DNA from 4 places in the Bacillus sp. 01N42_2 genome. Region 4 is predicted to be linked to each of the others. Evidence: riboswitches for the same ligand, from Rfam matches in the RefSeq annotation. Region 4 holds a riboswitch; each other region holds the start of a gene.

Evidence for each region. Region 4 has a riboswitch for S-adenosylmethionine ahead of metK (methionine adenosyltransferase). Riboswitches for the same ligand answer to the same signal wherever they lie in the genome.
Region 1: linked by a shared signal. The riboswitch ahead of mtnW (2,3-diketo-5-methylthiopentyl-1-phosphate enolase) and the one ahead of metK (methionine adenosyltransferase) in region 4 are both predicted to bind S-adenosylmethionine.
Region 2: linked by a shared signal. The riboswitch ahead of AC1DN5_RS13715 (methionine biosynthesis PLP-dependent protein) and the one ahead of metK (methionine adenosyltransferase) in region 4 are both predicted to bind S-adenosylmethionine.
Region 3: linked by a shared signal. The riboswitch ahead of AC1DN5_RS13270 (bifunctional homocysteine S-methyltransferase/methylenetetrahydrofolate reductase) and the one ahead of metK (methionine adenosyltransferase) in region 4 are both predicted to bind S-adenosylmethionine.

Annotation. Positions count from the first base shown of each region.
Region 1 covers NZ_JBFTRO010000002.1:578,400-582,021, forward strand. The annotation lists gene mtnX (2-hydroxy-3-keto-5-methylthiopentenyl-1-phosphate phosphatase) at 1-535, opposite strand, end outside; gene mtnW (2,3-diketo-5-methylthiopentyl-1-phosphate enolase) at 532-1,746, opposite strand; SAM riboswitch class I at 1,828-1,927, opposite strand; gene AC1DN5_RS06610 (pyridoxal phosphate-dependent aminotransferase) at 1,964-3,160, opposite strand; gene AC1DN5_RS06615 (carbon-nitrogen family hydrolase) at 3,253-3,622, shown strand, end outside.
Region 2 covers NZ_JBFTRO010000005.1:277,451-281,072, reverse strand. The annotation lists gene metC (cystathionine beta-lyase) at 1-976, opposite strand, end outside; gene AC1DN5_RS13715 (methionine biosynthesis PLP-dependent protein) at 969-2,090, opposite strand; SAM riboswitch class I at 2,159-2,284, opposite strand; gene AC1DN5_RS13710 (esterase family protein) at 2,459-3,181, shown strand; gene AC1DN5_RS13705 (YjcG family protein) at 3,206-3,622, shown strand, end outside.
Region 3 covers NZ_JBFTRO010000005.1:201,395-205,016, reverse strand. The annotation lists gene AC1DN5_RS13280 (CvfB family protein) at 1-690, opposite strand, end outside; gene AC1DN5_RS13275 (YajQ family cyclic di-GMP-binding protein) at 790-1,281, shown strand; SAM riboswitch class I at 1,382-1,503, shown strand; gene AC1DN5_RS13270 (bifunctional homocysteine S-methyltransferase/methylenetetrahydrofolate reductase) at 1,593-3,434, shown strand; partial or broken gene AC1DN5_RS13265 (GNAT family N-acetyltransferase) at 3,498-3,622, shown strand, end outside.
Region 4 covers NZ_JBFTRO010000003.1:543,975-547,596, forward strand. The annotation lists gene asnB (asparagine synthase (glutamine-hydrolyzing)) at 1-1,033, opposite strand, end outside; gene metK (methionine adenosyltransferase) at 1,177-2,379, opposite strand; SAM riboswitch class I at 2,549-2,687, opposite strand; gene pckA (phosphoenolpyruvate carboxykinase (ATP)) at 2,885-3,622, shown strand, end outside.

The DNA of each region.
Region 1 (3,622 bases), on a different contig from region 4:
ACTTTGCAGCCTCGACATCCGTCACCGAATCACCGATCATAATGAGAAATTTCTGCCGGTCGGATAGCTTCCGGATGACTGACGGTTTGCAGCAGCCGCACTGATTCGTGCAGGCTTCGTCACAGGCTTGCGGCCAATTGATATGAATATATTCATTGTCAAAGGATGCATGATTGCAGAAGATCCGCTCTTTTTCTACGATGCCTTCTAAAAGCGGATGCACAAAAAAGTCCATCCCCCCGCTTACGATATAAAACGGGAGATCGTTTGACCGGACAAACGAAACAAAATCCAAAAAGCCGTCCCGTATTTTCGCATCCTCCAGAATAAAGTCCGTCAGCTCATCTTTTAAGCTGCTCGGCAGCAGCCCGAACATCCGGCCGACTCCTTCCTGAATTGATATGCTTTTAGACAGAACACCGTCTTTTAATTCAAGCCACTCAGGGGGCGCGAATTCTTTCATCATGCTGACAATGTTGTCGTTCATGGTGACTGTTCCGTCGAAATCACAAATAATCAGCGGTGTGCGGGTCATACGGATTCCGCCTTTCCCCATTTGTCTAATGCGAGCTGAAGATCTTTGCACGACGCGGCTTTTTCTTTAATCGGCTGTGCTTCAAGCACCGCATCAATAATGGCGCGGAACGCTCTTCCGCCGCCCTCGGCTCCTTTCGGATGGCCGTGAATGCCTCCGCCTGCATTGATGATGTGATCAATACCGAAATCACGCATTAACAATGGCACCATGCCTGGATGAATGCCTGCTGACGGGACGGCAAACGTCGGATGAAAGACGTCTTCCTTTACACATTCATGATGGATCGCAAGTGCGGACTCCTTCGGAAGAGCGACGGATCCGTATGGTGACGGAAATAAGCTGAAATCGGCGCCGCAATAGCGGTTCAGCTTGCCGAGCAAAAGTGCGTGCGATAAACCGTAAACGGGAGATGATGTAAACGCGCCGCTGACCGCCGGATGCGCCATAATCGGAAGCGGGATTTCCCCATCTTCAGCAAGACTTTGCATGACGTCTAAGCCGTAGGCGAATACATTCAGTAAGAGGGCGTCTGCCCCGAGTTCTGCCGCGCGTCTCGCTTTATCCCGCAATTCAGAAGTCCTCCCCGTCAGGTTTACGGCGTACAGCGTCTTATGCCCCGTCTCCTCCCGCGTTTCCTTCAGGACTTGTTTTCCTTCGATAATGCGGGTTTCAAACGGAGCCAGTTCATTTTCAAAGAAAATTTCGTCATCTTTAATAAGATCCACGCCGCCGAGCGCCTGCTGTCTGAGCTGTTCTTTAATGTCGGCGAGATCCCGTCCGATCACGCCTTTAAAGATGCTCATCAGAAGCGGTCTTTCAAATTCGCCCAGCAGTTTGCGGATGCCGTATATACCGAATTTCGGCCCGGGAAGGGAGCGTTTAAACCCTTCGGAAAATTCAAGATCAGTCAATTTTATTTTTCCGTCCAGTGACAGCTTTCCGAATACCGTCGTCAGGACGGCCGGAATATCTCTTGAAAAGTTCGCCTCAGGATAGGCGATGGTGATGACGGATTGTGTTTCGTTTTCTTTGGCCCCTTCTTTTTCCTCAACTTTCACGACCCGGCCTTTATGCTTTCTGAGCTGTTCCTGTTTCACCAGGGGCAGATCCGTCCAGGAGCCTACCGTCAGCCCCGCCGCAATCTGTTCCGCCCGCTTTTCACTGTCCGTTGTGTCTGTCAGAAGATATGTTGCCAATACTTCGCTCATGCGTGAACGCCTCTCTTTCTTTCGCAAAACATAAAAAAGCCTCTTCCTTAAGAGCAGAAAGAGGCTTCGTGTTATGTCCGAATCTTATCTCTCAGCTCCTGCTGCAAGAATTAGCACCGTGCTTTATCAGTCGGTTGCCGGGCTTCATCGGGCTCGTCCCTCTGCCTGCTCTTGATAAGAATAATGATTTTATAAAGTATTTTGAATTATCGCATTGTTATCCTGATATGTCAATGCTTTTTCGGGTGAAAAGATTCAGCTTCCCGATCCGTTCCGCAGCTTCTTTAAGTCTTTCTTCACTTGTCAGAAGACCGACTCTTATATAGCCTTCTCCGAATTTTCCGAACCCGTTTCCGGCTGCGACCGCGACATCCGCTTTTTCCAAAAGCAGATCTGAAAACGACTGCGACGTATATCCGTCCGGCACCGGAAGCCATGCAAAAAAGGAACCCGCCGGAGCCGTCACATCCCAGCCGATATCACGGCAGGCTGCAATCCAGGCATTGCGTCTCGACTCATATCTGTCATTTTGCGCTGCGACGCATGTCTGATCCGCCAAAAGAGCGGCGGCTGCAGCCTGCTGCGCCGCGGGAAACAAGCTGACAAACATATGATCTTGATAAAGATTGATCGCTTCGATGACAGACGCGTTTCCTACCGCAAATCCGACCCGCCAGCCCGCCATGTTATACGTTTTGGACAAAGTATAGATTTCAATCCCCGTTTCTTTTGCGCCTTCTGTCTGCAAAAAGCTCAGCGGTTTATGCCCGTCAAAACCGACAGCCCCGTATGCGAAATCATGAACGACACAAATGCCGTTTTGTTCCGCAAAGCTGACCGTCTCCTCGAAAAACGCCTCTGTTGCCACAGCACCGGTCGGATTATTCGGATAATTGAGATACAGCAGCTTTGCCTCGTTCTGCACCGTTTCAGGAATTGCGCTGTAATCGGGGAGAAACCCTCTATCTTCCGTCAGCGGCATCATTTCCATTTTCGCTTTCGCAAGGGCGACCCCCGACCAGTAGTCAGGATATCCGGGATCAGGCACAAGAATGGTATCTCCCGGGTTCAAAAGACATTGCGGAAGTTCAACAAGCCCCGCCTTGCCTCCGAACAGCACGGCTACTTCCGTTTCCGGATCAAGCGTCACCCCGTACTCCCTTTCATAAAATTCAGCCGCAGCTTTTTTGAAGCTGTAAGCGCCCCGGAATGATGAGTATTTATGATTTTCCGGCCTTTCGACGGCACGCTTCATTTCTTCAACGATATGCTGAGGTGTCGGCTGATCAGGGTTCCCCTGTCCTAAATTGATGATGTCTTTGCCTTCTTTCAGCTTTTGATTGACCTTTTGCACCAAAGATGCAAAAAATTGTTCCGGCAGCTGTTTGAGTACATCTGAGACTTCAAAGTTCATATTTTCACCTTCTAAAAATGTCTTGAAATGATAGTCCATCATCATATATGGTTAAATAAAAAAAGTAAAGAGAAACTTGAGGTGTATAAAAAATGAAATGGACCGTTTCCTGTTTGCAATTTGATATTTCATACGGAAATCCTTCAGAAAACTTCAAAAAAGCAGAATCTTTGATTGAGCAAGAAAGCCGCCATGCTGATGTCATCGTGCTTCCTGAGCTGTGGACGACCGGCTATGATCTCACACGGCTTGACCAGCTGGCGGATGAAAACGGCGAAGTTTCGGCACAATGGCTTAAAAAAACGGCCAAAGCATACAACGTACACCTCGTTGCCGGATCTTTTGCCGTCAAAGAAGGCGAAAATGTCTATAACACTATGTACATCGCCGATAACAGCGGGCAGATCGTGAAGCGCTATCAGAAAGCCCATCTGTTTCAACTGATGGATGAACATCTGTATC
Region 2 (3,622 bases), on a different contig from region 4:
CCGCAAATACCGGAAGAGATACATTTTCGACCAGCTTTTTGACGGCTTCTTTGCTTTCCAGTTCAAAGGACAGGACGGCGCCCGCTCCGCTTGCTTGCCGTTTATGGGTATCGGCTCCCGGGTGTCCGGCAAGGCCGGGATAGTAAACGTTTTTGACGGCGGGGTGCCCGTCAAAAAAGGCAGCCAGCCGTTCAGCCGTCCGGCTCGCTTTTTCCAGTCTGACCTGCAATGTTTTTAAGCCTCTCAATACGAGCCAGCAGTCCTGAACGCCGAGCACCGCTCCAAATGAGTTTTGCAGCTTATACAGCTGATTGCCGAGCTCTTCATCCTTGACGGCGGCAAGGCCTGACAGCACATCGCTGTGGCCGCTTAAAAATTTCGTCGCGCTGTGAAGCACGATATCTACGCCGAGATCAAGCGGCCGTTGCAGTGCAGGCGTCATGAAAGTGTTGTCAAGGTATGTCAGACAGCCGTGTTCTTTTGCCAGCTCGACGACGGCTTTAATGTCCGTGATGCCGAGCGTCGGGTTTGACGGTGTTTCCATATAGATGGCTTTCGTATTCGGCCGGATGGCGCGGGCAACCGCTTCTGTGTCCGTCATATCGACAAAAGTGTGTTCGATTCCGAAACGGGGCAGCACTTCTGTCACCATGCGGAATGTTCCGCCGTACACATCCTCCGTGACGAGAACATGGTCGCCTTGGGATAAGAGCAGAAACGCCGTCGAAATCGCCGCCATTCCGGAGCTGAAAGCAAAGCCTCTCGTTCCGCCTTCAAGACCTGCGATCGTTTCTTCAAGCGCTGTTCTTGTCGGTGTGCCGGAGCGGCTGTAATCATATGTCCCGAATTCTTCAAAGGAAGACTGATGAAATGTGGAAGCATGCTGAATCGGCACGCTGACGGCTCCGGTAGCTCCGTCAGTTTTAAATGGATTGTGCACGAGCTGGGTTTCCAGCGTCCAATTTTGATTACTCATATGACACGGCCCCCTCTTTTACTTGCTGTAATGCCTGCTTTACATCTCGCTTCAAATCTTCTGCATGTTCAATTCCCACTGAAAATCTGAGCAGGCGGTTGCAGACGCCGTTTGCGATACGGATATCTTCCGGAATGTCCATGTGCGTCTGTGTCGCGGGGTATGTAATAAAGCTTTCCACCCCGCCGAGACTTTCTGCGAAACAGATCGTTTTCAGCGCCTTTAAAAATGGATTGACCCATTCCTCTTTTTGCAGCCGGAAAGACAGCATTCCGCCTTTTCCGGGATATAACACGTCTGCGATTTCTTCTTCCTGTTCTAAAAATTCTGCAAGTTCACGGGCGTTTTCTTCATGACGCCGCATTCTGAGCCCGAGTGTTTTCATCCCTCTCATTAAAAGCCACGAATCAAACGGCGGGAGAACGGCTCCGATCGCATTTTGGTGATTAAACATGATGTCGCCGAGCTCTTCATCCTTTACGACAGCAAGACCGGCAAGGAGATCATTGTGCCCGCCTAAATATTTTGTGGCGCTGTGAATGACGATATCGGCTCCCAGTTCAAGCGGGCGCTGGATGACCGGGGTATAAAACGTATTATCGACAATCAAGAGCAGGCCGGCTTCTTTCGTAATCCGGGCGATTTTTTCAATGTCCGCCTCCTGCATTAACGGGTTTGTAGGCGTTTCAACAAATACCGCTTTCGTGTTTTCCGTTAATTTGGAGCGTAAACAGTCTTCATCGCTGAAATCATCGTAAATAAAGCTTAAGCCGTATTTTCTCCATTCATTTTCAAACAAACGGTATGTGCCTCCGTATAAATCGGAGGATACAATCAATTCATCCCCGCTTTTAAATAAAGCCATAATCGTTTGAATGGCTGCCATTCCGGAGCTGAAAGCAAAGCCTCTCGCACCGTTTTCCAACACGGCGATAGCGTCTTCAACGAGCTGGCGTGTCGGGTTTTTCGTGCGCACGTAATCAAAACCTGTAGATTCTCCTATTCCTCTATGCCGGTAAGCGGTGGACAGATAAATCGGCGGACTGACCGTTCCTGTTGCTTCTTCGCTTCTATTTCCAATTTGGGCTAATTTTGTTTCAACATGCTGCGTCATCAGTAAGCACCATCCTTTTCAAAAATAAAAAAGCTCCCTCTTCATAAGAAGAAGGAGCTTTTCTCTTCCTCTTATCTTCCAAGCATGTGAATCGCTTGCTGGATTTAGCACCTTGGCACTTTGCCTTCCCGCGGCAAAGCAAACCGGTTGCTGAGGTTTCAAAGGGCCAGTCCCTCCACCTCTCGTGATAAGAATATTGTTTTGTATTTTCTGATTGTTCTATATTAACGCACTATAAAATGGATTTCAACAACTTTTTAATTTTCTGAACTCTCGCAAGAAGTACATCTGAAGAAAGAAATTTCTAATAATTCATGGTACAATAGGGAAAAACCATCAAGACAAGAAGCGGCCTGGAGGAATGCGAAGTGGCACCGAAAACCGGAATCATTCATGAGAAAAAACTTTTCTCTCATGAGCTTGAAGAAGAAATGACCGTTTTGGTCTACCTGCCCAACACTTACTCCCCCCTGTATAAATATCATACGGTCATCGCCCAGGACGGCCATGATTATTTCAGATTAGGGAGAATCGGGCGGCAGGCGGAAGAGCTCATGTCAAAAGGGGAAATTGACCGCTGCATCATTATCGGCGTCCCATATAAAAATGTGCGGGAGCGAAGAAACACATACCATCCCGAAGGCTCTAAGTTCGCCTCATATAAACGGTTTATCGCAAATGAGCTCGTTCCTTTTATCGACAAAGAATACCCGACTTATCAAGTCGGATACGGCCGCACCATGATCGGGGATTCCCTCGGCGGAACCGTCTCGCTCATGACGGCGATTGACTATCCGAACATGTTTGGAAACGTCATCATGCAGTCTCCGTATGTTGACGGGCACGTGCTGGATGCCGTCCGGCAGTCGGAGGATCTCAAACAGATATCCGTTTATCATCAAATCGGAGAAAAAGAAACCGATGTCCACACGACGGACGGCCAGGTGCTTGATTTCACCGCGCCGAACGAAGAGCTCAAACAGCTGCTGGAAAGCAAACAGTCTGAATACACGTATGAAACCTTTGACGGGGATCATAAATGGACATACTGGCAGCCGCTCATCACGCCGGCGCTGAAAAAAATGCTGTAACCATTCATTAAGGAGGGAACTTTCATGAAATACGGTATTGTTTTATTTCCATCAAAAAAATTACAGGATCTCGCAAATTCGTATCGGAAACGCTATGACCCGAGCTACGCGCTCATACCGCCGCATCTGACGGTAAGAGATCCGTTTGAAGCGACAGAACAGGAAATCGAGCAGATCGTATCACAGCTGAGACAGACGGCGAAAGAGTCGCACCCGCTCGTTCTGAAGATCACAAAATACAGCTCGTTTTCTCCTGTGAATAATGTGATATATATGAAAGCGGAGCCGACGGAGGAATTAAAAACTCTGAGTGAGAAATGCTACTCAGGAGCATTGTCCGGTAAGCCGGAATACAGCTTCGTTCCGCATGTCACGGTCGGCCAGAAGCTGTCGTCAGATGAACATTCCGACGTACTCGGACAGCTGAAAATGCAGGACATT
Region 3 (3,622 bases), on a different contig from region 4:
CTTTCTCGGCAGCAGCGACATGTTGACGGAGCCGTCTTCCTTCACCTCGATGACACGCCCTGTCACGCGGCTGCCGAGTCTCGGCTCATCTTTTCTTTCTGAAGGGTGAATAAACGCGCGGATGCCTTCATCTGTAATCAGAAAAGAGCCAGATGCGATCAGTCTGTACACCGTGCCTGTCAAGTCTTTATTCATGACGTCTTCCTCTGCATCCGTAAATAATTCACTGATGATATCCTCAGGCGCCGGCTTGGCAAACATGCGTCCGCGGCTTGTCACCTTCAGCATGCAATACAGTCTGTCGCCTTTTTGGGGCCAGACGGATTTGTACGGAGGAAGATGCTCCGTTGCGACAAGCGCGTCTTTCGACAAACCGACGTCGACGAATACGCCCATATCTTCCACTGCGTCCGTCACTTCCACCCATCCGTAATCATAAAAGCTGATGAGCGGCTTTTTCATTGTCGCCGCGAGTCTTTCCTGATGGTCGACGTAAATAAATACGTCCACTTCATCTCTGTCTTCGATATCCTCCGTGATTTCACTGTTATGTAAAAGAACCGTATCCTCGCCGTCCGTTAAAAAATAACCGAAATCGGTCTGGTGATCTATACTAAGCGTGAGCTGCTGCCCTGGTTTCATGTTATCGTCCTTCCTGCTTCGCCCGTCAGAGGCTGATGTTTTTCTCATTTTTTCCAATTCGCACAAATTCATGCTTTGTGCTGTTGGACATTTCTCTTTATTCTACTATAATCAACACATAAGTGAAATGTTATAGGAGGTTTTCTCATGGCAAAAGAAAGTTCTTTTGATATTGTATCCAAAGTTGAATTTCCTGAAGTGCAGAATGCGATTCAGATGACGCTGAAAGAAATCGGCACGCGCTATGACTTTAAAGGATCTAAAAGCAATGTGACTTTAGAAAAGGAAGAACTTGTTCTGATTTCTGATGATGAGTTTAAATTGAATCAGCTCAAGGATGTGCTGAGCGGCAAGCTGATTAAACGGGATGTGCCGACGAAAAACATTGAATACGGCAAAATCGAAAATGCATCGGGAGGCACGGTGCGCCAGCGCGCGAAGCTTGTACAGGGCATTGATAAAGACAACGCAAAAAAAATCAACGCGGTGATTAAAAACTCCGGCTTGAAGGTTAAGTCGCAGATTCAGGACGACCAAGTGCGCGTCACCGGAAAAAATAAAGATGATCTGCAGCAGGTTATTGCAGCCGTCCGCGGAGCAGACCTGCCGATTGACGTTCAATTTATTAATTTCAGATAAATTATGTGATTCCTATTGATTATTGTCTCTATTTTCGGTAAATTTGGAGAAAGGGATTTTCACAGTTAAGTTTTGGAAACCCATGACAATTACATGAACGTTCTTATCAAGAGAAGCCGAGGGACTGGCCCGACGACGCTTCAGCAACCGGTGTAGTGGTTTACCCAAACCATGACCAAGGTGCTAAATCCAGCAAGCTAAAAACAGCTTGGAAGATAAGAAGAGAGACAAATGATTACAAAGTCTTCTTCTTAAGAAGACTTTTTTTATTTCTCTTTTTTCCTTGCTGAATGTGATGAAGGAGGCAAACAATGGGACTATTACAAGACTTAGAAGAACGGATTTTAATCGGAGACGGCGCGATGGGCACTCTCCTCTACTCCTACGGCATTGACAGATGTTTTGAGGAACTGAATGTATCTAAGCCCGATGAGATCAAGCGGATACATAAGGCATACGTGGAAGCCGGTGCAGATATCATCCAGACGAACACGTACGGCGCGAATTTTATTAAGCTCTCCAGATACGGCCTTGAGGATGAAACGAAAAAAATCAATCAGGAGGCGGTCAAAATCGCGCGCGCTTCCTCAGACGGCGCTTATGTATTGGGAACGATGGGCGGCATCCGCACCTTTAACAAAAACGCCTACAGCCTTGAAGAGATTAAACGCAGCTTTCGGGAGCAGCTTTATTTATTGCTGCACGAAGAGCCGGACGGCCTGCTTTTGGAAACATACTATGATTTAGAAGAGGCGCGCGAAGTGCTGAAGATCGCCAGAAAAGAAACGGAACTTCCGATCATGCTGAACGTATCCATGCACGAACAGGGCGTGCTTCAGGACGGAACGCCGCTTCGGGAAGCTCTCAGGTCAATTGCCGATCTCGGCGCTGATATAACGGGAATCAATTGCCGGCTCGGCCCGTACCACATGATTGAAGCGCTGACAGAAGTGCCGATTTTCCGTGACGCTTATTTATCGGTCTATCCGAACAGCAGCCTTCCGTCCTTAGAAGAAGGCCGGCTTGTTTATGATACGGACGATGCCTATTTCCGGGAAAGCGCCGTACAATTCCGCACTCAGGGCGCTCGCATTATCGGCGGCTGCTGCGGCACGACGCCCAACCATATCAGAGCCATGGCTGAAGCGGTTCGCGGACTTTCACCGGTCACTGATAAAGAAGTGAAAATCAGACGGGAAGAAGAAGTCATCTCCGTCCGGGATGAACGGACCGAGCCGGGTTTAAACGAAATCGCCGCGCAAAAACGGTCAATTATCGTAGAGCTTGACCCGCCAAAAAAATTGAATTTTGACAAATTTCTGCAAGCGGCGGCTGAATTAAAGGAAACCGGCATAAAAGCGCTGACGCTCGCCGACAATTCATTGGCGACACCGAGAATCAGCAATGCCGCCTGCGGTTCATTGCTGAAAGAGCGCCTTGATATCCGTTCTCTCGTCCATATTACATGCAGAGACCGCAACATCATCGGCCTTCAGTCACATTTAATGGGGCTGGATACGCTCGGGCTTACCGACATTTTAGCCATCACCGGCGATCCTTCAAAAATCGGCGACTTTCCGGGGGCTACCTCCGTCTATGATTTAACGTCCTTTGACTTGATCAGGCTGATTAAACAATTCAACGAGGGCATTTCTTTATCGGGGAAACCGCTCGGCAAGAAAACAAACTTTTCCGTAGCCGGGGCGTTTAACCCGAATGTCCGTCATTTGGATAAGGCCGTAAAACGGCTGGAGAAAAAAATCGAGTGCGGCGCTGACTACTTCGTGTCTCAGCCTGTCTACTCAGAGCAGCAGCTCATTGACATTCATCATGAAACAAAACATCTCAAAACACCGGTGTATATCGGAATCATGCCGTTAACGAGCAGCCGCAATGCAGAGTTCATTCATCATGAAATCCCGGGCATTAAGCTGTCTGACAGCATCCGCGAAAAAATGGCGCTCGCCGGCGAAGACAAACGGAAGCAGAAAGCCGAGGGCCTCGCCATCGCCAAGTCGCTTCTTGACACGGCGTGTGAACTGTTCAACGGAATTTATTTAATCACCCCGTTTCTCCGTTCTGATTTGACGTCAGAGCTCGCTGCTTATATTAAGCAAAAGGATGAAAAGCGGGCCGATGTATATTTACATTGATAATCAAGAGGCCGCCTGATGTGACAGGCGGCTTTTTATCACAGCAGAAGACACGGCGTACCGCGCGGCATGGCGGCGCTTGAGGAATATCGGACGCAAAAAGCGCGAAGCACGTTAATCGCTCATGCAGAACGGAAACTGGCCGGAATGGGGGCGGCGCTTGTCTGGTGCAACGCCAGATGTCACGT
Region 4 (3,622 bases):
AAGGAATCGCCGCCGGATCTGCAAGCGGGTCATCAAAGTGCCAGACGATTTTCGGAAGCTCGTTCATATACTCCTCAGGAGAAATGACTTTGCTGATATTTTCAATCCCGAGCGCGGCAGCTGTTTCCTTCGCTACGTCAACCTCACTGAAGCCCTGCTGTTCAAAGCCGACAGAAAATGTTTTAAGGTTCGGGTGAAATTCTTTCGCAACTGAGACGATAAAAGAAGAGTCGATGCCGCCGGATAGAAACGAACCGACAGGAACGTCACTTCTCATGTGGACTTTGACAGAGTCAAAGATTGCGTCTCTGACTTCTTTCACCAATTTATCTTCATCGGACTGAACAGGCTTAAAGTTCGCTTTGAAATACGTTTTAAACGCGATTTCGCCTTCCGGGCGGATCGTAAACTGGCTGCCCGGCTCGACTTTTTTCACTTCAGCGTCAAGCGTGCTCGGTTCAGGAACGAATTGGAAAGACATATATTGCTGTAAAGAAGCTTTATCGAGATCAATACCGTTTTGAGCGGCCATTAAACTTTTTCTTTCAGATGCAAAATACACTTTGTCCCCGATGGTTGTGTAATACAGCGGTTTAATGCCGAACGGGTCTCTCGCGCCGTACATGACACGGTCAGTTTTGTTCCAGATTAAAAACGCAAACATTCCGCGAAGCTTTGAAGCAGCTTCTTCTTTATAATGACGGTATGTCGCAAGGAGCACCTCTGTATCGGAATCTGTATTGAAAGTGTAGCCTTTCGCTTCAAGCTCTTCTCTCAATTCAATGTAGTTATAGATTTCGCCGTTAAAAATGATCCAATATTTCTCATCTTCATATGATAAAGGCTGTCCGCCGTTTTCTACGTCAATAATACTGAGCCGTCTGAAGCCGAATCCGACGTGCTCATCATGATAATACCCATCGCTGTCAGGACCGCGGTGAACGATCATTTGGTTCATTTGTTTGATTAGCTCTTCTTGATCTGCGGTTTGAGTTAATGGATGCTTATTAAAAACACCGACAAATCCACACATAGTATAGCCTCCATAAGTGTAATTTTCTAATTGAACCCCCTTTTTATAGACGCTTTGTTACGCCATTGGTTTCACGCTATGTAAAAAATAAGCATGGCAGCATCTGCAAAAAGGGAAAGCCGCTTAAATAAGCGGCTATAAAATTATTCTCCTAGTGCTTCTTTGCGAAGCGCATCCGCCTTGTCAGTACGCTCCCAAGGAAGATCCACATCGTGACGTCCGAAGTGGCCGTAAGCGGCAGTCTGCTTATAGATCGGACGGCGCAGATCAAGCATTTTAATAATGCCAGCAGGTCTCAGGTCGAAGTTATTCCGTACGACTTCGATCAGTTTCTCTTCAGAAGCTTTTCCTGTATCAAATGTATTGATGGAAATAGATACAGGCTGTGCCACGCCGATTGCGTATGCAAGCTGCACTTCACAAGAATCAGCAAGTCCTGCAGCCACGATGTTTTTCGCTACGTATCTCGCAGCGTAAGCCGCTGAACGGTCTACTTTCGTCGCATCCTTACCGGAGAATGCACCGCCGCCGTGGCGTGCATATCCGCCGTATGTGTCAACGATGATTTTACGGCCGGTAAGTCCCGCATCGCCTTGAGGACCGCCGATTACGAAACGTCCCGTAGGGTTGATGAAGTATTTTGTTTCGTCATCAATCAGTTCCTCAGGCACGACAGGGTTAATGACATGCTCTTTCAGATTGCGCTGAATCTGCTCAAGCGTAATTTCCGGATGGTGCTGAGTCGAGATGACGATCGCATCGATGCGGACCGGCTTGTTGTTCTCGTCATATTCAACGGTAACTTGCGTTTTTCCGTCAGGGCGAAGGTACGGAAGAATGTCTTCTTTGCGGACTTCGCTCAAACGGCGGGCCAATTTATGCGCCAAAGAGATCGGAAGCGGCATAAGCTCTTTCGTTTCGTTACACGCATAACCGAACATCAGACCTTGGTCACCCGCTCCGATAGCTTCGATTTCAGCATCGCTCATTGTGCCTTCACGCGCTTCAAGAGCCTGATCGACACCCATCGCGATATCCGCAGACTGTTCATCAATTGATGTTAAAACAGCGCAAGTCTCCGCATCAAATCCGTATTTTGCCCGTGTGTAGCCGATTTCTTTAATCGTTTCACGGACTGTTTTCGGAATGTCAACGTATGTTGAAGTTGTAATCTCTCCGCTTACCAGCACAAGGCCTGTCGTTACAGATGTTTCACAGGCTACGCGCGCGTTCGGGTCTTTTTTTAAAATCTCATCTAAGATGCTGTCAGAAATTTGGTCACAGATTTTATCCGGATGACCCTCAGTAACAGATTCAGATGTAAATAGTCGACGGTTTTTACTCATTCACTTTTCCTCCTGAAAAAAGATCTTTTGAAAGACCTTCTCATATGATACGGAACTCGCTCCCTCTTAATACAATGTCATACTATATCAGAGAATGTTAATTGGCATATTTTATGAAATAAAAAAACCTTTTCCACTCGAGGAAAGGGTTTGGTCTGTGTGCCTTTCACTCTTATCGCTCAAGGAAATATTAAACCTTGCATCAGGTTAGCACCTTGGTTTCCCACAGTGTATTCACCTGCTTTTTTACAGAGAAACCGGTTGCTGGGCTTCATCGGGCCTGTCCCTCCGCCAGCTCGGGATAAGAGTATCCGCTCAATGAAATATCTTATCGTAAAAGGGCGGAAAGTGTCAATATGAATTAAAGCGATTACGCGCCTTTATTTCAGGAAGCAATGGAAAAACACAAACAAAAAATAATAAACAGTATAGACTATTTTTATATATGTGTTATACTAATTCCACATTCAGCGAAATAAAAATAAACCGGCAAAGGAAGGGTTTTATGAAATTAGTTGATTTAACCGCAGATCTTCAAGCATTACTCGCAAGTCCAAATGTGCATCATAATTTATCGGCGCCAAAACTTACCGAAAAAGTGATCACCCGAAATGAAGGCACACTGACATCTACGGGCGCCGTACGCGCCACTACCGGTGCATATACGGGACGATCACCTAAAGATAAATTTATTGTTCGTGAAAAAAGCACAGAAAATCAAATTGATTGGGGCGCGGTGAACCAGCCCATTTCTGAAGAGGCGTTTGAAAAGCTGTACGCCAAAGTCGTCAGCTACTTAAAACAGAGAGATGAACTGTTTGTTTTTGAAGGATTCGCAGGCGCAGATGAAAAATACAGACTGCCGATTACAGTCGTAAATGAATTTGCATGGCACAACCTGTTCGCGCGCCAGCTGTTTATCAGACCGGAGACGGCTGAAAGGGATTCGGAAGCACAGCCCTTTACCATTCTCTCAGCTCCGCATTTTAAAGCGGATCCGGAGACGGACGGCACGCATTCGGAAACATTTATCATTGTATCTTTCGAAAAGCGCGTCATTTTAATCGGCGGTACCGAATACGCCGGAGAAATGAAAAAATCAATTTTCTCCATTATGAACTTCCTTCTTCCGCAGCAAGATATTCTGCCGATGCACTGCTCAGCCAACGTCGGTGAAAAAGGTGATGTCGCCTTGTTCTTCGGTCTTTCCGGCACGGGGAAAACGACGCTTTCGGCCGATGAG